Actinopolymorpha cephalotaxi: one gene and its partner. The main gene of each other region encodes a partner of the protein of the gene in region 2 in a complex. Links are inferred from orthologs where the notes say so. Each region holds a gene or a part of one and is shown on either strand. Other genes may lie near its edges.

Region 1 (5,328 bases), 2.1 Mb from region 2 along the record:
CACGGTCACCACTCCGGACTCGACGCTCCACACGCCGGGAACCTCGGGGACGCTGGTCGCGCCGTCCACCCAGTGGGTGCCGACGAGGGCGAGCATGGCGTACGGGCCGCTGACGCCGGCCTGGCGCTGCTGGTGCCACTTCGCCCAGTCGTCCGCGAACGTGGTCTCGGTCGTCTCGATCTCGGTCCCGGACTGCGCCGCGATTCCCATTTCCGAGCTGGCTCCTCACATCGTCGATGTCGTCGACACCTGGCGTCCTCCCGTACACGGCCTGGCGTTTCTCCCTCGGCCGGAGACGTTCCGCCTGCCCACGAACGAGCCGCGGGCGGGACGGAGCCGATCTCTCGACGCCGAGATAGTAGTGGCCGAAATGTCTGGAAGCGACCCGTCGTCTGCCGGGCGGCCCTCGAGCCGACCCGCGTGAGCGGGGGTTTCGACCCTACGTGAGAAATGGATCACGGCAATGGCAGCGGCCGGATCGGCCCGGTCCGGGGCCCTGGTCCGGCCCTGGTTCGGGCTCGGAGGGTCTCTGCCCGGCGGCCCGGTTCCGGTCAGCCCGGGCGTCCCGATCCGGTCGCCACGATCGCTCGGGGTTCGGCTTGCGAGCACCCGGCGATGAACTATTCTTCGAACATGAGTTCGATCCCCTGCCCAAGGTGACCGGACGGAAGGACCCCGAATGACCGACCGCTTTGCCGTGCGAAAAACCTCCCAGGGGCATGGCGTGTGGGATGCGGCCGTCAATGGCTGGCACAGCAGGCAGGATCTCGAAGAGGCCGCGGCCACGGAGTTGGCGAACACGATGAACGCCGGCCACGTGGCCAGGGAGGCCCGGCCCGACACCGGTTCCCGCCGGGTGGTGCCGGCCAAGCCGGTGCTGGTGCTCGTGGACGGGCGCTGGTGGCCCGGGCATCTCGACTGGTGGGTGCACGAGAACGACGGGTGGTACGGCCGGGCCACTCTGGACGCCAGCGGCGCGGCGAGCTGGTATCCCGCGGCGTCCCTGCGCCCGGCGCCGGCCTCGGCGGCGAGGAGCGCGTGAGACTTCGGCCGGCCGCGGGGCGCGCGGACTCCGCGGCCGGCCACGCCCGGTCAGCCGGCGGTGACGCCTGTCCAGGACTGCCACACCTGGTCGGCGACCCCGGGAGCGGCCACCATGATCCCGCCCGACTCCGGGAACAGCGTCCGCTTCCCGTCCTCGCCGCGGACGTCGGCACCGGCCTGGCCGGCGACGAACACCGCGGCCAGCAGGTCGATCGGGTTGAACGCACCGATCACACCCGCGGCCGCCCGGCCCGCGGCGACACTGACCAGGGAGAGTGCGGAGGACCCCATGATCCGGGTGGTGCACAGCTGCCCGGCGAGCCGGTCGAGCATGTCGGTCATTCCGGGCCAGGGCCGGTAGGCCGCCCACTCGGTGACCACCACCTCACCGGCCAGCCCGGTGGCGTCGGCGCACCGGATCGGGTCGCCGTTGCACAGCGCGGAGCCACCTCGAACGGCGCTGAACACCTCACCGCGGAACGGATCGGCGACCACACCGAGCGCGGGCCCGTCGGCGTCGGCCAGGGCGAGGCTGAACGAACACCAGGGCAGTCCGCTGGCGTAGTTGGTGGTGCCGTCCACCGGATCGAGATACCAGGTGGGAGCGCCGTCGTCGGCCGGACGGCCGCCGTACTCCTCACCCACCAGCGCGTACGAGGGGAAGCGTTCGGCCACGACCGAGCGCACCCGGCGTTCGATCTCCCGGTCGGTCTCGGTCACCAGGTCGGCGGCGTTCGCCTTCGTGGTCACCGACGTGGGCCGGGCCCGGATCCGGCCGGCGGCCCAGTCGGCGAGTTCGAGGGCGGTGGACAACTCGTCCGCGTACGTCGTCATCGGGCCTCCGTCCGCCGGTCCACGGGCTGACCGGCCAAGGGCCGGCCGGCGCTCGTGCCCCGGTCGCTGGTGAGCTGGTCGCTCGTGGGCCCGCGCACCACGTCGACCAGGGTGGCGATCCGGTTGCTGATGATCGCGTCCACCCCGAGGCCGGCCAGCCGGGCCATCTGCTCGGGGTCGTCGACCGTCCAGGTCGACACCAGCCGGCCGGCGGCGTGGTTGGCGTCGACCGCCGGCTCGTCCAGATGAATCCACTCCGGGTTGAAGTATTGCGGTCGCACCCGCTCCCACACCTCCTCACCCGGCGGCGTCGGATGCCCCCAGGACAACGCGATCGCGGCATCTGGCTGCCGCTCGCGGATCTGGGCCAGCGCCTCGGTGTCCCCGGCGTAGAGGACGTGGGCGTCCAGCCCGCGCTCGCGCACCAGTGCCTGGGTGGCCAGGCCGATCGCGGCGGAGGTGACGTCCAGCATCACCTGGGTGCCGAGGTGGGCGACGAGGTCGAGCGCCTCCTCGGCGGTGGGCAGCGACCACGCGCCGCCGGGTGCACGGTGGGCGGCCGCGAGGTCGGCGAACGACACCGACGACACCGGCCGTGGGTCGTCCCACAGTCGTTCCAGGGTGGGGTCGTGGAGTACGACCAGGCGGTCGTCCGCGGTCAGCCGCAGGTCGATCTCCACCATGTCGGCACCCGCGGCGACGGCCGCCTCGATGGCCGGCAGGGTGTTCTCCCGGTTGCCGCGTGGCTCGCCGCGATGAGCGATGGCCGTGGTCACGTCAGGTCCTCCCGCTGACAGGCACTGGGTCCCGACGATCCTGGCACCCCACCGCGAACACCGGCGAGCGGGGCGAGCCAACCGGCTACTTCACCCCGGCCAATTCACTCCGGCCATTCGTCCCGGGCCACCTCACCCTCGGCCGCCCGGTCCCCCGCTCCGGTTACTTCACCCCGGCCTCGTGCATGCCGCGCAGCTCCCGCTTCAGCTCGTGGATCTCGTCGCGCAGCCTCGCGGCCAGCTCGAACTGGAGTTGTTCGGCCGCGGTGTTCATCTGCTGATTGAGCTCCTGGATCAGGTCGGCGAGGTCGGAGGCCGGCAGGGCAGCGAGGTCCTTGGCGTGCCGGCCGGCCTCACCGAGGCTGGACAGCTCCGGCACCGGCGCCTTCCCACGGCTCTGCTGACGCCCAGCGCCGCCCAGCAGCTTCTGGGTGTCGGCGTCCTCGCGGGCGAGCATGTCGGTGATGTCGGCGATCCGCTTGCGCAGCGGAGTGGGGTCGATCCCCTTCTCCTTGTTGTAGGCGACCTGCTTCTCCCGCCGCCGGTTGGTCTCCTCGATCGCCATCTGCATGGACGGCGTGATCGAGTCGGCGTACATGATCACCTGGCCGGAGACGTTGCGGGCGGCCCGGCCGATGGTCTGGATCAGGCTGGTGCCCGAACGCAGGAAGCCCTCCTTGTCGGCGTCCAGGATGGCCACCAGCGACACCTCGGGTAGGTCGAGCCCCTCCCGGAGGAGGTTGATGCCCACCAGCACGTCGTACTCGCCCATTCGCAGCTCGCGCAGTAGCTCCACCCGGCGCAACGTGTCGACCTCGCTGTGGAGGTAACGCACCCGGATGCCCTGCTCGAGGAGGTAGTCGGTGAGGTCCTCGGACATCTTCTTGGTCAGCGTGGTGACCAGGACCCGCTCCTGCTTGACCTCCCGCAGCCGGATCTCGTGGATGAGGTCGTCGATCTGGCCCTTGGTGTTCTTCACCACCACCTCGGGGTCGACCAGGCCGGTGGGCCGGATGATCTGCTCGACCGTGCCGTCGGCCTTGCTCAGCTCGTAGTTGCCCGGCGTGGCGGAGAGGTAGACCGTCTGCCCGATGCGCTCCAGGAACTCCTCCCAGCGCAGCGGCCGGTTGTCCATCGCCGACGGCAGCCTGAAGCCGTGCTCGACCAGCGTCCGCTTGCGGGACATGTCGCCCTCGTACATCCCGCCGATCTGCGGCACCGCCACGTGGGACTCGTCGATGACCAGCAGGAAGTCCTCGGGGAAGTAGTCGAGCAGGCAGTGCGGCGGCGAGCCGGGCGCACGTCCGTCGATGTGGCGGGAGTAGTTCTCGATGCCCGAGCAGGTGCCGATCTGCCGCATCATCTCGATGTCGTACGTCGTGCGCATGCGCAGCCGCTGCTCCTCCAGCAGCTTGCCCTGGCGCGACAGCTCGGGCAGCCGCTCGGCCAGCTCCGCCTCGATGTCGGTGATCGCCCGTTCCATCCGCTGCGCACCGGCGACGTAGTGGGACGCCGGGAAGATGTAGAGCTCCTGGTCCTCGGTGACGATCTCCCCGGTCACCGGGTGCAGGGTGGACAGCCGCTCGATCTCGTCGCCGAAGAACTCGATCCGGACGGCCAGCTCCTCGTAGACGGGGAAGACTTCGAGGGTGTCGCCTCGGACCCGGAAGGTGCCGCGGGTGCCGGCGGCGTCGTTGCGGGCGTACTGCATCTCGACCAGCCGGCGGAGCACCTGGTCACGCTCGATCTCCTCGCCGACCCGCATCCGGACCATCCGGTCGACGTACTCCTGCGGGGTGCCCAGGCCGTAGATGCTGGACACCGTGGCGACCACGATCGTGTCGCGCCGGGTCAGCAGCGAGTTGGTGGCGGAGTGCCGCAGCCGCTCGACCTCCTCGTTGATCGAGGAGTCCTTCTCGATGTAGGTGTCGGACTGCGGGACGTAGGCCTCGGGCTGGTAGTAGTCGTAGTAGGAAACGAAGTATTCGACCGCGTTGTCGGGGAAGAAGTGCCGCAGCTCGTTGGCGAACTGCGCCGCGAGGGTCTTGTTGGGCTCGATCACCAGGGTGGGCCGCTGCAGCTTCTCCACCGCCCAGGCGATGGTCGCGGTCTTTCCGGTGCCGGTGGCACCCAGCAGAACCACGTCGCGTTCGCCCGCCTCGATTCGGCGGGTGATGTCGTCGATGGCCTCCGGCTGGTCGCCGGAGGGGGCGAAGTCCGAGACCACCTTGAACGGCGCGACCTTGCGGACAATGTCAGTAACCGGACGCATGAGGCCCACCGTACGCCCGACCACCGACAGGCCCTTCCGCGCCGACCGTGAACCGGGCACACCGGGCCGGATCGGCCCGGATCAGACCGGATCGGGGCCGGCCCGGCGCGCCGGGTCAGGCCCGTGGACGGACCCTGCCCCGTCACCACCGGGTCACCCGTCCTCGCCGCCCGACGCGGCCGACCTCAGCCGCCGCCACAGCTCCTCCACCCGGGCGTCGAGGTCGGCCAGCGACCCGGAGTTGTCCACGACCACCGTGGCCGCGGCCCGCCGTTCGTCCCGGGAAGCCTGCGCGGCGGCCCGCGCCCGCGCGTCGTCCACGCTGATCCCCCGCACGCTGGTGAGCCGGTCGATCTGCACCTCTTCGGGTACGTCGACCACGATCACCTCGTCGAAACCACC
Region 2 (15,757 bases):
GGTCAGCAGTGCGACCAGGCCGGCAGTCCCGCCGTAGAGCACGGCCCGCACCCCCTCGGGCAGTCGCCCCCAGAACGACTTCGCGTGACCGGTCTCCCGGATCGTCCCGGCGCCACCCACCACCGCGGCGAGCACAGTGGCGTAGCCGAACGCCCGAACGAGGTCGGGTGCCGCCTCGTCGGCGCGGGTGGCCAGGGCTACGAGCGTCACCAGCGCGCCGTAGCCGACCGCCAGGGAGCCCACCCCCAGGCAGGTGTCGCGCGCGCCGCGCAGCTCGGCCGTGCGGGCGACCCAGCCGCCCGCCCGCCACAGCAACAGGACGGGCAACGCGGTCAGGCCCCACGGCGCGAGGTCGTACCGGCCGTCGGACAAGGCGATCGGCACCCAGTGGGCCGCCAGCCAGGCGTCCACACCGATCCGGAAGGCCCACGACGCGGTGCCCCCGGTCGTGGCGAACCAGCCCACGACGGCGAGCGCCGCACACGGCAACGCCCCCGCGAGCACCGCCCAGCCGGCCGCCAGGAGCGCCCCCACGGGCGCCGGCCTGGGGTGCCCACCACCGGGTGGGCGTCCTGGTACGCGCGCGACTGAACGCGCCAGCAGGTCGGTCATCGCAGACATCGTCCCAGCCGAGCCGGGTTCGTGCCGCCTCGGACACGCCGCACGGGCACACCACCGGCAAAAGATCCGAAACGGCGTGGGAGGATTCGCACCGGAAAAGTCACAGATGTTTCTCGATCGGCCGGTATGCGGAGCCGTACCCGGACCGGTTTGACTATGTTCGTCCTGACACCCGTGGGTCGCGGCCGAAGTTTGCCCAATCCGAGGGCACCAACGCTGCAACCACCGGCCGGGGTGCGGTGTCATCTGGAGAGAGTCGGCGGGGGTGGCGGAGGGCGCATGGCGGAAGCCGACGACTTCGACGCCTTCTACCACGCCACCCGGCAACGACTCCTCCACCAGATGTACGCGATGACCGGAAACCTCGCAGATGCTCAAGACTGTGTCCAAGAGGCGTACGCCCGAGCCTGGCAACACTGGACGGACGTGGCCTCCCACGCCAACCCCGAGGCCTGGCTGCGCACCGTCGCCTGGCGGATCGCCGCCAGCAGATGGCGCAAGATCAAGAACGGCGTCGCCGCGATGGCCCGGCACGGCCCGCCGTCGCACGCACCCGAGCCCAGTCCGGACAACGTCGCACTCGTCGCCGCGCTCAAGGAGATCCCCGAGGCGCAGCGGCGCACCATCGTGCTCCACCATCTGGTCGGGATGTCGGTCGAGGAGGTCGCACGGGAGATGAGCGTTCCGAGCGGCACCGTCAAGGCCAGACTGTCCCGGGGCCGCGCCGCACTCGCCGCACTTCTGCGCGAGAGCGATCCCCGGGCCGAGAGTGCGACGGAGGAGACCGAGCATGCCCGCTGACGCAGACCACCGGGTCGACGACCAGCTGACCCGGTTGCGCTCCGACCTCGGCATCGTCGACTGGGCGGACCCCGGCCAGCTGCGCCGGCGCGGCGTCCGGCGGCACGTCCAGCGCGCCGCGAGCACCGGCATCGCCGTCGTCGCGGGGGTCGGGCTGCTCGGCTACAGCGTGATCGCCGGCATCCCCAGCGAGCACCTCACCCCGGTCAGCGACCCGCCCGCCACGCTGCCCGGGATGCCGCGGCCGACGCCCACCGGCATCCTCGGCACCGCCCTGCGGATCGACCCCGAACCCCCGCGCGCCCGGCTCACCGCCGGCGGCGCGGCGTCCCGCTACGCCCGGCCGAAGCCCACCCACGCACCACCCGAGCACCGGCAGCACGGGCCGGTGACCAGGTCGTCCACGCCCCCTCCGTCCGTCCCCACGGCCTCCTCCACCGGCACCGCCCCTCCGCCGGTGATTCCCGAACCCACTCCGACCACCGCTCCTCCGGCCCCGTCGGCCCCGCCGCTGACCGCCGACGCGCTGCTGAGCGCGGCGGAGATGCCGACGGTGAACGACTCCGGGTCCAGCTGGGCCGACGCCGGCACCAGCGCGGCCGAGGGGTCGGCGGCGGCGCACTGCCAGTCCGGCGACCTCGCCGGGCTCGGCGCGGTGCAGGCCGTGCGCCGCGACTTCACCTGGGGTGCCGAGGGCACCGTCACCGGCACCAACGTGGTCGGCCGGTTCGGGACCGACGCGGACGCGGTCTCGGCGTACGACACGTTCCGCGGCTGGCTGACCGCCTGCGGCTGGGGGCAGCCACACGGCCCGACCAGCTCCGATGCCGGCGACCAGGCCGGCTGGTGGTGGGTCGGCCACGACAACGGCGACGGCACCGGCCAGATCGAGGTGGTCGGGCTGGTGCGCACCGGTGCTCAGCTGTCGGTGGTCGTCTGGCACGAGGACGGCCAGGACTTCAGCTACGGCGCCGACCCGATGGCCGCCACGTTGATGGCGACGGCCGACCGGCTGGCGACCAGCGGCGGCAGCTGAGCGACGACGACGAGAGGTCGGGCTGAGCGCCGGCAAGCCGGACCCTGCCGACAGCCGACGAGGCGGGTCCCGGCCGGGACCCGCCTCGTCGTTGTTCCTGGCCTGTCTTGTTTCTCGCCCTCGCGTACCCGACCTGTCAGGCCGGGATTGGGCGGGACTGCGCGGGACTGGGCTATCCGCGGCCCTCGACGACCTCGCGTACCAGCCGGGCGGTCTCGCTGGGGGTGCGGCCGACCCGCACACCGCAGGCCTCGAGCGCTTCCTGCTTGGCCTGCGCGGTGCCGGACGAGCCGGACACGATCGCGCCGGCGTGGCCCATCGTCTTGCCCTCGGGCGCGGTGAAGCCGGCGACGTAGCCGACCACCGGCTTGGTGACGTTGGCCTTGATGAACTCCGCGGCCCGCTCCTCCGCGTCCCCGCCGATCTCACCGATCATCACGATGACCTCGGTCTCCGGGTCGGCCTCGAATGCCGCCAGGGCGTCGATGTGGGTCGTCCCGATGATCGGGTCACCGCCGATGCCGACCGCGGTGGAGAAGCCGAGGTCGCGCAGCTCGTACATCATCTGGTAGGTCAGCGTGCCCGACTTGGACACCAGCCCGATCCGTCCCGGGCCGGTGATGTCGGCCGGGATGATGCCGGCGTAGGACTTGCCCGGCGAGGCGACGCCCGGGCAGTTCGGCCCGACGATGCGGGTACGCCCACCCTTGGCCTGCGCCCGGGTGAAGAAGTCCGCGGTGTCGTGGACCGGCACGCCCTCGGTGATCACCACGACCAGCGGGATCTCCGCGTCGACGGCCTCGTTGACGGCGGCCTTGGTGAACGCCGGCGGGACGAACACCACGCTGACGTCGGCACCGGTCTGCTCCATCGCCTCGCCGACGGTGGCGAAGATCGGGAGCGATCGGCCCTCGACCTCGACCTTCTGGCCGGCCTTGCGCGGGTTGGTGCCCCCGACGACGTTGGTGCCGGCCCGCAGCATCTTCGTCGTGTGCTTCATGCCCTCCGAGCCGGTCATCCCCTGCACGATGACCCTGCTGTTCTCGGTGAGGAAGATCGCCATGTGTGAAGTCTCCTTACCGCGCCGCGGCCAGTTCGGCCGCGCGACGCGCGGCGCCATCCATCGTGTCGACCTGCTCGACGCCGTCCAGCGCGGCGTCGGCGAGGATCTGCCGGCCGAGCTCGGCGTTGTTGCCGTCGAGACGGACGACGAGCGGCTTGGAGACCGCCTCACCCCGGTCGGCGAGCAGCTTGAACGCCGCGACGATGCCGTTGGCCACGGCGTCACAGGCGGTGATCCCGCCGAAGACGTTGACGAAGACGGCGTTGACGTCGGGGTCGGACAGGACGATCTCCAGCCCGTTGGCCATCACCTCGGCGGACGCGCCGCCACCGATGTCGAGGAAGTTGGCCGGCTGCACGCCGCCGAACTCCTCACCGGCGTAGGCCACCACGTCGAGCGTGCTCATCACCAGGCCAGCGCCGTTGCCGATGATGCCGACCTGACCCTGCAGCTTGACGTAGTTGAGGTGCTTGTCCTTGGCCCGCTGCTCCAGCGGGTCGGTGGCCGCCTTGTCCTCGAACGCGGCGTGGTCCTCGTGCCGGAACGACGCGTTGGCGTCCAGGGTGACCTTGCCGTCGAGCGCCTCGATGGTGCCGTCGGCCAGCTTCACCAGGGGGTTGACCTCGACGAGCGTGGCGTCCTCGGCGACGAACGCCTTCCACAGCGCGAGGATCGCGGGCACGGCGGCCTCGGCGACGTCGGCGGGGAAGTTGGCCGCGGCGACGATCTCGCGGGCCTTCGCCTCGTCCACGCCGGCCACCGGGTCGATCGCGACCTTGGCCACGGCGTCGGGGTTGGTGTGGGCGACCTCCTCGATCTCCACCCCACCCTCGGCGCTGGCGATGCAGAGGTAGGAACGGTTGGACCGGTCGACGAGGAACGAGAAGTAGTACTCCTCGGCGATCGACGCCGCCGGTGCCACCAGAACGCGGCGGACCACGTGGCCCTTGATGTCCATACCGAGGATCGCCTCGGCCTTGGTCACCGCGTCGTCGGGGTCGGTGGCGAGCTTGACCCCGCCGGCCTTGCCCCGGCCGCCGGTCAGCACCTGGGCCTTGACGACGACCTTCCCACCGAGTTCCTCGGCGGCCGGCCGGGCGTCGCCCGCTGTCTCGACGACCCGCCCGAGTGTGACGGGTACGCCATGCTTGGCGAAGAGTTCCTTCGCCTGGAATTCCATCAGGTCCACTAGCGCGCTCTTCCTGGTCGGTTCGCAGACGCCTTGGCTGGCGGGCCGTACGAAGGCCCGGCCGCGAGCCTAACGCCGCCGGGTCGGCGCGCCGCGAGCGGGGCACGCGGCGCAGGAGCCGTCACCCGTCACCCGCGCACGGGCGCTGACCTGCGAACCAGGCCGCCGGCGAGACGCCGGTCCAGGCAGCGGACAAGGCAGCGGACAAGGGCGGGAGCCGGGAGGACGCTCAGGCCGGCGACGCCTCCGTACCCTCCACGCTCTCGCCGGTGTGGGCGCTCTCTCCGGTGTGCGCGGCCTGTGCGGTCTGTGCCACCGACGCCTCCGCGCCCTCGGCCTGGTCGCCGAGGTGGGTGCTGACCCAGCCCACGATCTCCTGGGTCGACGCGCCGGGAGTGAAGACGCGGGCAACTCCCATCCGCGCCAGCGTCACGATGTCGGCCTCGGGGATGATCCCCCCGCCGAACACCACGATGTCGTCGGCATCCCGCTCCCGCAGCAGATCCGTCAGCCGCCGGAACAGCGTCAGGTGCGCACCGGAGAGTACGGACAGGCCGATCCCGTCGGCGTCCTCCTGGATCGCGGTCTCCACGATCTGCTCCGGAGTCTGGTGCAGGCCAGTGTAGATGACCTCCATGCCGGCGTCGCGCAGCGCACGGGCAACGACCTTCGCTCCCCGGTCGTGGCCGTCCAGCCCGGGCTTGGCGACGACCACCCGGATCGGCGAACGCACCTGTTCTGCCTGCACGTCACCCACGCACCTCTCGACTCAGCCGGCACCACACCGGCGCCGCGCCGACATTCTCGCCAACTTCCCGCGAGATCTCGCGGGAAGACCGGGGCGAGGCCTCGGGAACCGGCTCGGCGACCGCCTCGAACTTCTGCCCCGAACTTATGGCATCGGACCCGGATTCCGGTGACCCGCGGTGTTTCTCGTCCGGCAGACAGGTGACGCCGGGTGTCCTGCCGCGCCGGACCGGTCACGCCGCGTGTCCCGGGGCTGTCTGGAATGCCCGACTTGTAGTATCCGGGGGTCCGTTTCCGGCCTGGTCGGTACGAGTTGTTTGGCCCGTTGACACCAATCCGTTATCGTCTGGCGCGTTTGCTGCCGAAAGAACGATGAACTCGAGATCGGCAGACCCCGCTTCAGGAAGGTTGCTCACTAGTGGCCGAGACCGCGAAGCACCGCCGTGACCGATCGGCGGGCCGCACTCGACCGTCGCGAGACACGTCGGCTTCCCGGACCTCCCGTCCGGTGACCCCGGCGAGGTCACGTGGCGCCGCTCCGGTCCTCCAGACCCCCTCGACTCTCCGGCTTCCCTCGTCCGGGACTCAGGCCGAGACCCAGCCGGGGACACGACAGGTCGGGCACCGCCGGGCCGAGACCGGGCGAAGTTTCCCCACCGTCCCGGTCCTCGCCGGCGTCGCCACCTTCGCCGTCGCGTCCGGCGCCGTGTTCGTGGGTTCGAACGCGCTGGCGCGGGGCGAGACCACGGTCCAACGCGCGCTGCCGGCAAGCATCGCCCGGAGCGTGAGCCAGGTCGAGCAGGCCCGTGAGGACGCGGCCAGGCGATCCGACCGGTCCAAGCGCACCGCCAAGCCCACCGCGGACGCCGCCGACCTGGCCGCTGCGCACCGCGCCCGAGCGGCCGCCGACCAGGAGCGAGCGGCCTGGGCCGCGGAGCACAGCCAGGAGATCCGGTCGATCGAACGCACCGCGGCGGGAGCCTCGGGGCGGCAGACGATGGAACGCTCCATCGAGTGGACCCTGCCGGTACGCAAGTTCCGCCTGTCGGCGGGCTATGGCCGGGCCGGCTCCATGTGGAGCCACCTGCACACAGGCTTGGACTTCGCGTCGCCGCTCGGCACGCCCGTCTACGCCGTCGGCGACGGCGAGATCATCGGCGCGGGCTGGGAGAGCGCGTACAGCGCGTTCGGCAACCGGATCCAGGTGCGGCACGAGGACGGCACCGTGACGTGGTACTGCCACCTGTCGCGGATCGCCCTCCGGAGCGGCCCGGTGCGTGCCGGCACGCTGATCGGCTACGTCGGGAGCACCGGCAACTCCAGCGGACCACACCTGCACTTCGAGGTGCACCCCGCCGGGGGTACGGCAATCGACCCGATGCCCTGGCTGCGCCAGAAGGGTCTTCTCTGACCCGGCGGCCGGCTCGACGTCGGTAGGCCCCAGAAGCCACAGTCGGCCCCTGCTTCGACCTCACGTCGGAGCGGGGGCCTTCTGCTGGTCCGACGTCAGAGCTTCTGCAGTGGCGCGTAGCGGAGCAGGAACCGCTTGACACCCTCCGACCCGAAGTCGACCGTGGCCTCGGCGTTGTCGCCCTGGCCGGCGGTGGCCACCACCGATCCCATGCCGAAGGTGTCGTGCACCACCCGGTCGCCGGCCGACAACGCGACGATCGGCCGCTGGGCGGTCCGGCCGGCCTGCCGGTCGGTACGTCGGCTGCTGACCGACTGCGAGCTCCACGAGATCTGGTCGGCCTCCGTACGCCGCCAGTCCACCAGCTCGGCCGGAATCTCGTCGAGGAAGCGGGACGCGGGGTTGTGCTGCGGCGCTCCCCACGCACTGCGGACCACGGCCCGGGAGACGTAGAGACGCTTGCGCGCCCGGGTGATGCCGACGTAGGCGAGCCGGCGTTCCTCCTCCAGCTCCTTGGCGTCGCTGTGTGAGCGCTGGTGCGGGAAGACCCCGTCCTCCAGGCCGGTGAGGAAGACGACCGGGAACTCCAGCCCCTTCGCGGTGTGCAGGGTCATCAGCGTGACCACGCCGCCGTTGTCCTCGCCGTCGGGAATCTGGTCGGAGTCGGCGACCAAGGCGACGCGTTCGAGGAAGTCGGCGAGGGTGGCCGGCACTCCCTCCGCCACCGCTCCCTCGGTGAACTCCCGGGCCACGGCCACCAGCTCGGAGAGGTTCTCCACCCGGGTCTCGTCCTGGGGGTCGGGAGAGTTCTCCAGCTCCTTCAGGTAGCCGCTGCGGTGGAGCACCTGCTCCAGCAGGTCGGCGGGGGGCATCCCCTCCGCCACCGCGGCCACCAGCTCGTCGATCATCGTCACGAACCCGCGGATGGCGTTGGCCGACCGGGTGGCCAGGCCCAGCACCTCGTCGGTGCGGCGCAGTGCCTGCCAGAAGGTGGTCCGCTCGCGCTGGGCGAACGCCTCGACGCAGGCCTCGGCGCGGTCGCCGATCCCCCGCTTCGGGACGTTGAGGATCCGGCGCAACGACACGGTGTCCTCGGGGTTGGCGAGCAGCCGGAGGTAGGCGAGCGCGTCCCGCACCTCCCGGCGTTCGTAGAAGCGGACCCCGCCGACGACCTTGTAGGGCAGGCCGACGCGGATGAAGATCTCCTCGAACACCCGGCTCTGTGCGTTGGTGCGGTAGAACACCGCGACGTCCTTGGGCTGGGCCGCGCCCAGGTCGCCCAGCCGGTCGATCTCCTCGGCGACGAACTGCGCCTCGTCGTGCTCGTCCTCGGCGACGTAGCCCACCACGGACTCACCGGAGCCGGCGTCGGACCAGAGGTTCTTGGCCTTGCGGCCGGCGTTGCGGCTGATCACCGCGTTGGCGGCGGTCAGGATCGTCTGGGTGGAGCGGTAGTTCTGCTCCAGCAGGATCACCTGGGCGTCGGGGAAGTCCTCCTCGAACTGCAGGATGTTACGGATCGTCGCGCCGCGGAAGCCGTAGATCGACTGGTCGGCGTCGCCCACGACCATCAGCTCGCCGTGCGGCTCGTCGCCGTCGGCGCTGGTCAGCTCGCGGACCAGGACGTACTGCGCGTGGTTGGTGTCCTGGTACTCGTCGACCAGGACGTGCGCGAACCGGCGGCGGTAGTGCTCGCGGACGTCGGGGAACGCCTGCAGCAGGTGCACAGTGGTCATGATGATGTCGTCGAAGTCGAGGGCGCTGGACTCGCGCAGTCGCTGTTGGTAGAGCCCGTAGCACTCGGCGAAGGTGCGCTCGAGGTGGTTCTCGGCGCGCCGCGCCGCCTCCTCGTGGTCGATCAGCTCGTTCTTGCAGTTGGACACCCAGTTGAGCACCGAGCGCGGGTTGTAGCGCTTGGAGTCCAGGTCGAGGTCGCGGCACACCAGCGTCATCAGCCGGCGCGAGTCGGCGTCGTCGTAGATCGAGAACGACGAGGACATCCCGAACCGCTTGATCTCCCGCCGCAGGATGCGCACGCAGGAGGCGTGGAACGTGGAGACCCACATCGCCCCCGCCGCCCGCGGCCCCACCAGCTCGGCGACGCGTTCGCGCATCTCCCCCGCCGCCTTGTTGGTGAAGGTGATCGCCAGCACCGAACTCGGCCGCGCGCCCCGCTCGGCCAGCAGCCACCCGATCCGGCGAGTGAGCACCCGGGTCTTGCCCGACCCCGCGCCGGCCACCACGAGCAGCGGGTGTCCCTCGTGCACGACCGCCGCCCGCTGGGACGGGTTGAGCCCCTCCAGCAGGGTCTCCGGGTCGTGGCCGGGACGGCGGGTCGACGCGTCGTCGCCGGGCGCGGTCGAGCCGGGCCCGCCTCGGCGGCCTTCGGCTCGGCCGAGGTCGGCGGCGGATCTCTCGCCGGTGGACTTCGCGTCGGAAGCCTCGTTGGAATCGGTCATCGGGTGGGTGTGCGAAGACAGGGCGCTCATCGTGTGGCCCAGCCTACGAGTGCCCGCCGACACCGCCACCCGACAGGCCGGACATGTCCGGTGTCGACGGCTCGTCGTCGAGGTGGGCGGCGAACTCCGCCGAGCGTGCCTCGGCGGCCGCTTCGTACCGTCGTACCCGGTCCTCCCATTCGGCGCTCACCCCGAACGCCGCGGCGGCGAAGTCGGCGTCGCGCACCGCGGCCGCGGCCTCGTCCCGCTGGTCGGGCGTGATCACCCGGGCGGGGTCGCCGGCCGCTAGGGTGTGCGGTGGTACGAAGAACCCGTCGGGTACGACCGTCCGCGCGTGCACGAGGGCGCCGACCGCGATGCTCGCTCCCGGACCCAGCCGGGCCCCGTGCAGGACCGTGACGTTGGCGGCGAGATAGCAGCAGCGTTCCACCGTGCAGCCCAGCACGGTCGCGTGCGGAGCGACGAACACGTGGTCGGCCAGCCGGACCGGGCGTTCCTCGTCGCCGATCGCGCTGGCCCGCAGGACAGCATGCTCGGCGACGACGCAGGACTCCCCCACCTCGACCGAGGAACCCTCGGCATCCAGCACGGCGCCGTACATGATCCTGGCCCGCGGGCCGACGACGACCCGGCCGACCAGGGTGGCGTTGGGGGCGACGTAGGCGGACTCGTGAACGATCGGCCCGGCCCCTCTGTGGCGGATCAGCATGCCGCCATCCTCGGGCACCCCACCGACACAGGACAGCCCGCCACGCCCGGGCCGGTGGCGTCACCGGCCGTGGGAGTGGCGGGCTGTCCCGCGCGTCAGCGTCGTCGCGTCACACCTTGTGCTCCTCCGGCTTGTCCCAGAAGTACAGCTCCGGGTCGTAGACCGCCGGGGACGGCAGGATCCACGGGTTCACCCATCCGCCGAGGGCGAGGTTCTCCTTCTTCGGAACGTTGTGCAGGCCCTTGCGGGTCAGCACGATGCGGGGGTAGTTGGCGACGATGCCGAAGAAGAACGGTCCCTCGTCGATGTGGATCTTCTGCACCTCCCACATGATCTGGATCCGCTTCATGTTGTCCGGCTCGACCCGGGCCTGCGCGTACAGCTTCCACAGCCGGTCGATCGGGTCGCCCTTCTCCGCCAGCATCCACGGCGGCGTCCGCTTCCACGGGGAGAGGTTGGCCTGTTCCTTCATCTTCTTCGGGTCGCCGGTCTGCATGATGAACGCCTGTCCGTGCAGCGGTGCCCAGTGACCGGTCTCGACCGGGATCACCCAGCCCGGGTAGATCAGCGGGGAACAGTCGCCCACCTCCCAGGCGGTGGTGGTCATCAGCTCACCGCGGCCCCAGCGGTCGCCGAACGCCTCCGGCGGCACGGGGTTGATGACCGTCTTGATGCCGACGGCCTCCCAGTCCCGCTTGAGGTGGTTGTTCTTCTGGACGTGCTCGGCGCTGGCGTCGGCCGGGTAGTCCAGGGAGATCTGCAGCTTGGAGCCGTCCGGCAACTCCCGCTTGCCATCGCCGTTCTTGTCCTTCAGGCCAAGCTTGTCCAGCATCGACTTGGCCTTGTCCGGGTCGTACTTCACGTACGCGTCCCGCCATTGCGTGTAATGCTGCTTCGCCTCGTCGTTGATGGTGAACATCTGCCCCTTGGGGCTGAGCGTTCCGGTGGTCACCTCACCGGTGTCGAAGTAGATCGCCTTGCGGGCGTCCGGCCGGTTGATGGCGTGGGAGAGCGCCTGCCGGAACTCCGGCTTGCGGATCGTCTCGCGCATCTTGTCGTCGGGGTAGTCGTAGTTGAGGAAGCAGATGGAACCGGTGCCTGATCCGCTGTCCCAGAAGGTGACCTGGACACCCGTGCGCTTCTCGGCCTGCTTGAGCCCGGAGATGTCACCGAGCACGAGAGCCGTGTGGCCGCCGTGCACGTAGTCGTACCTGCCGTTGCTCATCTGCAGCTTCTGGACCTGCGGGTCCTTCACCACGGTGAACCGGACCTGGTCGAGGTAGGGCAGCTGCTTGCCCTCCTTGTCGACCACCCAGTAGTAGGGGTTGCGTTCGAGGACGACGCTGCGGCCCTCGTCGTAGGTCTTGGTGTACCAGCCGGTCATCACCGGCGAGCCCGGGTTGATCTGCCAGTCCAGGTGCAAGTCGTGCTTGACGTACCAGTCCTTGCCCTTGATCTTCTTGTTGTACGTGGGGTGGTACTGCTTCAGCACGTGCTTGGGCGCCATCCACTGCGGGCCGATACCGCGGTTGACCCAGGCCGCGAGGCGTTCCGGAGTGATCGGTGCGGGTGCGTCGAACTTCATCCGCAACGTGTAGTCGTCGGAGGCGGTCAACGTGGCGATGGTGTTGCGGCCGGACCGCACGTCGTCCGGCGGCACCTCCGGGTGCTCGGTGTTGAGCACCATGTCGTTCCACCAGTACATGATGTCGGCGGTCGTCCACGGCTGACCGTCGGACCACTTCAGGCCCTTGCGGAAGTGGAACGTCCAGTCCGAGGCGTCGGCGTTGGACTCCCAGCTCTCCACCAGGCCGGGGCCGATGTCCAGGCCGTCGTTGAGGAACCGCAGCAACGAGTGGCCGTACATGTACTCCTTGATGGCACCGGAGTTGCTCGCGTCGATGACCATCTGCATCTGGCCGCCGTAGTTGCCCGGCTCGGCCCAGCGGTGAGGAATGACGTACGGCGAGGAGGGCAGCCGCTTGTCGATCTGCGGGAGCTTGCCCGCCTTCACCTGTTCGGCCAGCATCGGCGCCTCGGAGAACTTCTTCGGCGGGGCGAGCGGCTTCTTCACCGACCCCTTGGCAGTCGAGCCGGTACCCCCTCCGCCGCCCGCGGCCTTCTTGCCCGACCCACCGTTCCCGCCGGTGGAGTCGTTGCCAGAGCAGGCGGCCAGCATGAGCGACCCGGCGGCCACCGCCGAACCGTACAGAAAACCGCGCCTGCTGACGCCGTTGCCATGCACCATCGGTCACACCTTCCTTGCGAACGAAGCCGCGCTCCGCTTCGGCACGGCCAGGGAACCCGGCGAGTGAAGGCGCGCGGACACACCCTCGCCACTGCCAGGTCCGGAAGGCCCATCATGGACAGCGTCGGAGCCGGATGGCGGACAGTCGACAACCCCTGGGCGACCAGGATCGGTCACGGCCGGGATCGGACATCCATCCGTTCAGATCATGAACCCAAAACCCAACGGGGCAAGGCGTCCCACGACGCGCGGCGATCCGGCGTCAGCAGTCGAGCGCGCGGAACACGTACCCCTGCTTGGCCAGCGTGCTCAGGGCACCGTCCAGCGCGTCGACGGTCTCCTGGCGGTCGCCGCCGCCGTCGTGCATGAGCACGATCGCGCCCGGACGCGCACCCTTCACGACCCGCCGTTCGATCGCCGCCGAGCCGGGCCGGGTCCAGTCGAGGGTGTCGACGTCCCACAGCACGACCCGAAGGTTCAGCTCGTCGCTGACCGAGCGGACGCCGGAGTTCACCGCGCCGTACGGCGGCCGCAGGCACTTCGAGGCCGGACCGCCCTCGATCTCCTCCCGCATCCCCGACCACGACTTCGCCGGCAGGGACGCGTGGTCGAAGGTGTGGTTGCCGATCGTGTTCCCGGCCTTGCGCACCTGATCGGCGAACCCCGGAAACTCCTTCTGCTGCTGGCCCAGTTGGAAGAACGTCGCCTTCGCGTTGTGCCGGGCAAGCACCTGCAGGACCTTCGGCGTCCACTCACTGGGACCGTCGTCGAACGTGAGATACAGAACCTTCGGGCCCACCGTCGCACCCGGATCTCCCGAACTTCCCGGAACGCCCGGCTCCACGGTGTGTCCCGGAGTCGACGGCGAGTCCGGGGTGCCGACGGTGGAGTCACCGGGCAGGGTCGGCCGGGTGGTCCCCGTGCTCGAGGTGGGCACCGGGGAGGCGGCCTCACCGGCCGATGCACCCGGTGAGGCGGCACCGGACGGTGACGACGTCTGCTGGGGCAGTCCGCTCGGCGGCGTGCCCCGGGCAACCGAACTCGCGGACGGAAGGCGCGGGTCGGACGAAACGTCCTCCGGCGCAGACGGCGCGCATCTGACCAGCGAGAGCCCGACGACGATGACTCCCGCCGCGGTCGCCGTTCGCCGGAACCGGATGGTGGGGGCCCGGCCGGTCAGGGAGCCGGCGATGGCTCGCCTGCCGGAGAGGCCGGTCACGAGTGCGGAAATCCGTCCGGCGAAACCGCGCCGGCGCACGGCAGCTCGCGTTCCAGCCATCGCCCATCACTCCCCCGAGTCACTGCCAGCGTGAAGGAGGAGGCGAGGCGTTCACAGTCCCGGCGGGTCCCGTGAGCAGGGGACCACCGACCGGTCAGATCCCCTACAGGATTGGGAATCGGGCGGCCCGTTACTCGGTGCCGCCCCGATCAGTGTCGGACGTTGTTCGGTTCTGTACGACAGGAACCTGGCTACAGGTCCGGCCGCTGCACCACCCGGAGGGCGTTGACGATCGGCGGCCGATACGAGCGCCGGGCGTGGAAGTGCACCTGCAACGTGCCGCCCCGCGGAAGGTCGACCACGAAGCTGTGACTGTCGGCGCGCCGGCCGCCGACCCTGGCCGCGATGTCGTACTCGAACAGCACCAGCTCACCGTCGACGTCCACGTCGAACATCCGCGTGTTCGGCCGCGGCGACCGGCCGAGCTCGGCGAAGTCCAGCGTCACCTGGTACTTCCCGGCCGGTAGATCGTCGAAGCGGTAGTCGGTCATCCCCTGGCGGTAGTTCCGGTACATCGGGTCGTCCCCGGTGCCCGCGATGTCCACCCGATGACTGGTCCGGTGCACCGTCGACGCACCGATCCAGCCGAACCCGCCGGGGGTGTAGGGCTGATCAGCCACCCACGGCAGGCCCCGGGTGTCGCTGTAGGCACCATCGGCGGCATTGACGCCCTTCCAGTAGCCCGGCACCACCACCTGCACCGGCACCGGCACGAGCCGCTGCCGGCCGCTGTTGGTGTCGAGCATGAGCGTTGCCCGGTAGACCCCCGGCGCCAGGCCCGTGGTGTCCACCGTGACGGTGACGTCCTGGGACTCACCGACCGCGATCGTGCCGCCGGCCGGGGTCTCGGACAGCCACGGCACGTCGGTGGCCTCCGGAACCCCGGTCTCGAGCAGGTACGCAGTGTTGGACGTCTGCGAGGTGACCCACAGATTGCCCTCCGCGTCGAGGTCGGCACCAGCGCCGTTGAACTCGCCCCTCTCGGGGAATCCGAGCGTGGTGATGACACCGCAGTCGTCCGGGTCGACCTCGTAGATGTCGTCGGTGGGCGAGTTCGTGGTCACCCACAACACCTCGGCCGTGGAGTTCCACGCCAGGCCGGCGATCCCCGAGTCGGGCAGGGAACAGCGACCGAGCAGCCGGCCCGGCCTGGAGTCGGACTCACCGGCGACGTGATAGATGACGTTCTCGTTCCATCCACCGATGTAGAAGCTGTCGTCGTCGGCCCGGTAGGCCAACCCACGCTGGGGGATGTCACCCCACGGTGAACCGGTGAGTGAGTGGTCCACCTCACCGGAGGCCCGGTCCCAGCAGTGGATGCCGTTGTCGCCGCCGACGTCTGCCTGGCACATCCGGCCCCGCCGCGAGTCGTAGGCCATGTCGGCGTTCCAGTCACCTGCCCAGGGGGCCGGCAGGGTCCTGACCGGCGTACCGGCGGTGGTGAACTCGTGGTTGGTGATGTGCGCCGGGTCCGAGATCCACACGTCACCGTCGTAGCCCACGCCCCAGGGGAGGTCGACGTCCCGGACCGGCCAGGACGCGAGCACGTCACCGGCGGCGCTGGGCCGGGCCCGTTTCCGCTCGGCCCTGGTGTAGCGGCCGATCGCCGTCCTGGCCGCGGCGTTCCTGTCGCTCGCGCTCACCTTGGCCCTGGCGGCCTTCGCCGGCCTCGCGGCCGAGCGCCCGCCACTGCCCTCCAGCGCCGCCCACTCAAGCGGCGCCGAACCGGTGTTGGTGATCGTGAAGGTGGCGTGCTGCGACACGCCTTCGGGCAACACCCACGACAGGTCCGGAGACTCCACCTCCGCGCGCGCGGAGGCGAGGGAGAAGTTCCTGGTCTCGGTCGCGCCGTCGCTGATCGAGACGGTGTCCTCGGCGGACTCGTAGTTCTCCGCGGTCGCCCGCAGGGTGTACTCGCCCGCGAAGAGCTGGCCGAAGTACACGCCGTCGGGATCGGTGGTGAGCTGCTTGACGACGGTGCCGGCCCGCAGCACGTCGACCGTCGCGTTCGCGATCGGGTTGCCGTCGTTCCTGTCGGTCACCGTCCCGGTGACCGTCCCCGCCGGCGGCAGGACGAACCGCACCGCCTGGGTGTCGGACAGCACCGGCCGGTCGAAGCTGTACTGGAACGCGTCGGTGCCGTCGGCGTTCTCGATCCCGGTGGTCGCGGAGTTTCCGCGTTCCTGCGCGTCGG

The links.
Region 1: the proteins of pcrA (region 2) and uvrB are in contact, whole or in part, in a crystal structure (PDB 7EGT), measured with the Thermus thermophilus proteins. The link is inferred for Actinopolymorpha cephalotaxi from one-to-one orthologs. Residues at the interface, in WP_096412145.1 of Thermus thermophilus: His654, Arg656, Phe657, Gln666, Asp668, Glu669, Lys680, Arg681, Leu682, Ser683, Lys685, Tyr686, Ala687; in WP_096411307.1 of Thermus thermophilus: Glu23, Leu25, Arg26, Asp27, Gly28, Glu29, Arg30, Phe31, Arg55, Glu326, Asp327, Phe328, Glu379, Ser382, Gln383, His398, Gly400, Arg401.

What each region holds. Positions count from the first base shown.
Region 1 is NZ_JACBZA010000001.1:1,813,575-1,818,902, reverse strand. What follows is about bases 2,373-5,328. They hold uvrB (excinuclease ABC subunit UvrB), read right to left. Parts: upstream 4,927-5,328; coding sequence 2,818-4,926; downstream 2,373-2,817. Other genes in these bases: coaE (dephospho-CoA kinase), read right to left, coding at 5,080-5,328; FHR37_RS08155 (glycerophosphodiester phosphodiesterase), read right to left, coding at 2,373-2,654. In the rest of the region: FHR37_RS08170 (DUF1684 domain-containing protein), read right to left, coding at 1-210; FHR37_RS08165 (hypothetical protein), read left to right, coding at 680-1,042; FHR37_RS08160 (inositol monophosphatase family protein), read right to left, coding at 1,093-1,878; more of FHR37_RS08155, read right to left, coding at 1,875-2,372. UniProt on the Escherichia coli protein: The UvrABC repair system catalyzes the recognition and processing of DNA lesions. A damage recognition complex composed of 2 UvrA and 2 UvrB subunits scans DNA for abnormalities.
Region 2 is NZ_JACBZA010000001.1:3,951,668-3,967,424, forward strand. Bases 6,646-9,660 are described here. They hold pcrA (DNA helicase PcrA), read right to left. Parts: upstream 9,328-9,660; coding sequence 6,964-9,327; downstream 6,646-6,963. Other genes in these bases: FHR37_RS33160 (M23 family metallopeptidase), read left to right, coding at 6,646-6,868; FHR37_RS17455 (gamma carbonic anhydrase family protein), read right to left, coding at 9,371-9,660. Outside these bases: FHR37_RS17415 (cell division protein PerM), read right to left, coding at 1-612; FHR37_RS17420 (SigE family RNA polymerase sigma factor), read left to right, coding at 901-1,422; FHR37_RS17425 (hypothetical protein), read left to right, coding at 1,412-2,458; sucD (succinate--CoA ligase subunit alpha), read right to left, coding at 2,631-3,521; sucC (ADP-forming succinate--CoA ligase subunit beta), read right to left, coding at 3,535-4,710; FHR37_RS17440 (cobalamin B12-binding domain-containing protein), read right to left, coding at 4,940-5,458; more of FHR37_RS33160, read left to right, coding at 6,164-6,645; more of FHR37_RS17455, read right to left, coding at 9,661-10,036; FHR37_RS17460 (ABC transporter substrate-binding protein), read right to left, coding at 10,146-12,284; FHR37_RS17465 (polysaccharide deacetylase family protein), read right to left, coding at 12,547-13,503; FHR37_RS17470 (carboxypeptidase regulatory-like domain-containing protein), read right to left, coding at 13,755-15,757. UniProt on the Escherichia coli protein: A helicase with DNA-dependent ATPase activity. Unwinds DNA duplexes with 3'-5' polarity. Translocates on single-stranded DNA with 3'-5' polarity. Initiates unwinding more efficiently from a nicked substrate than double-stranded DNA.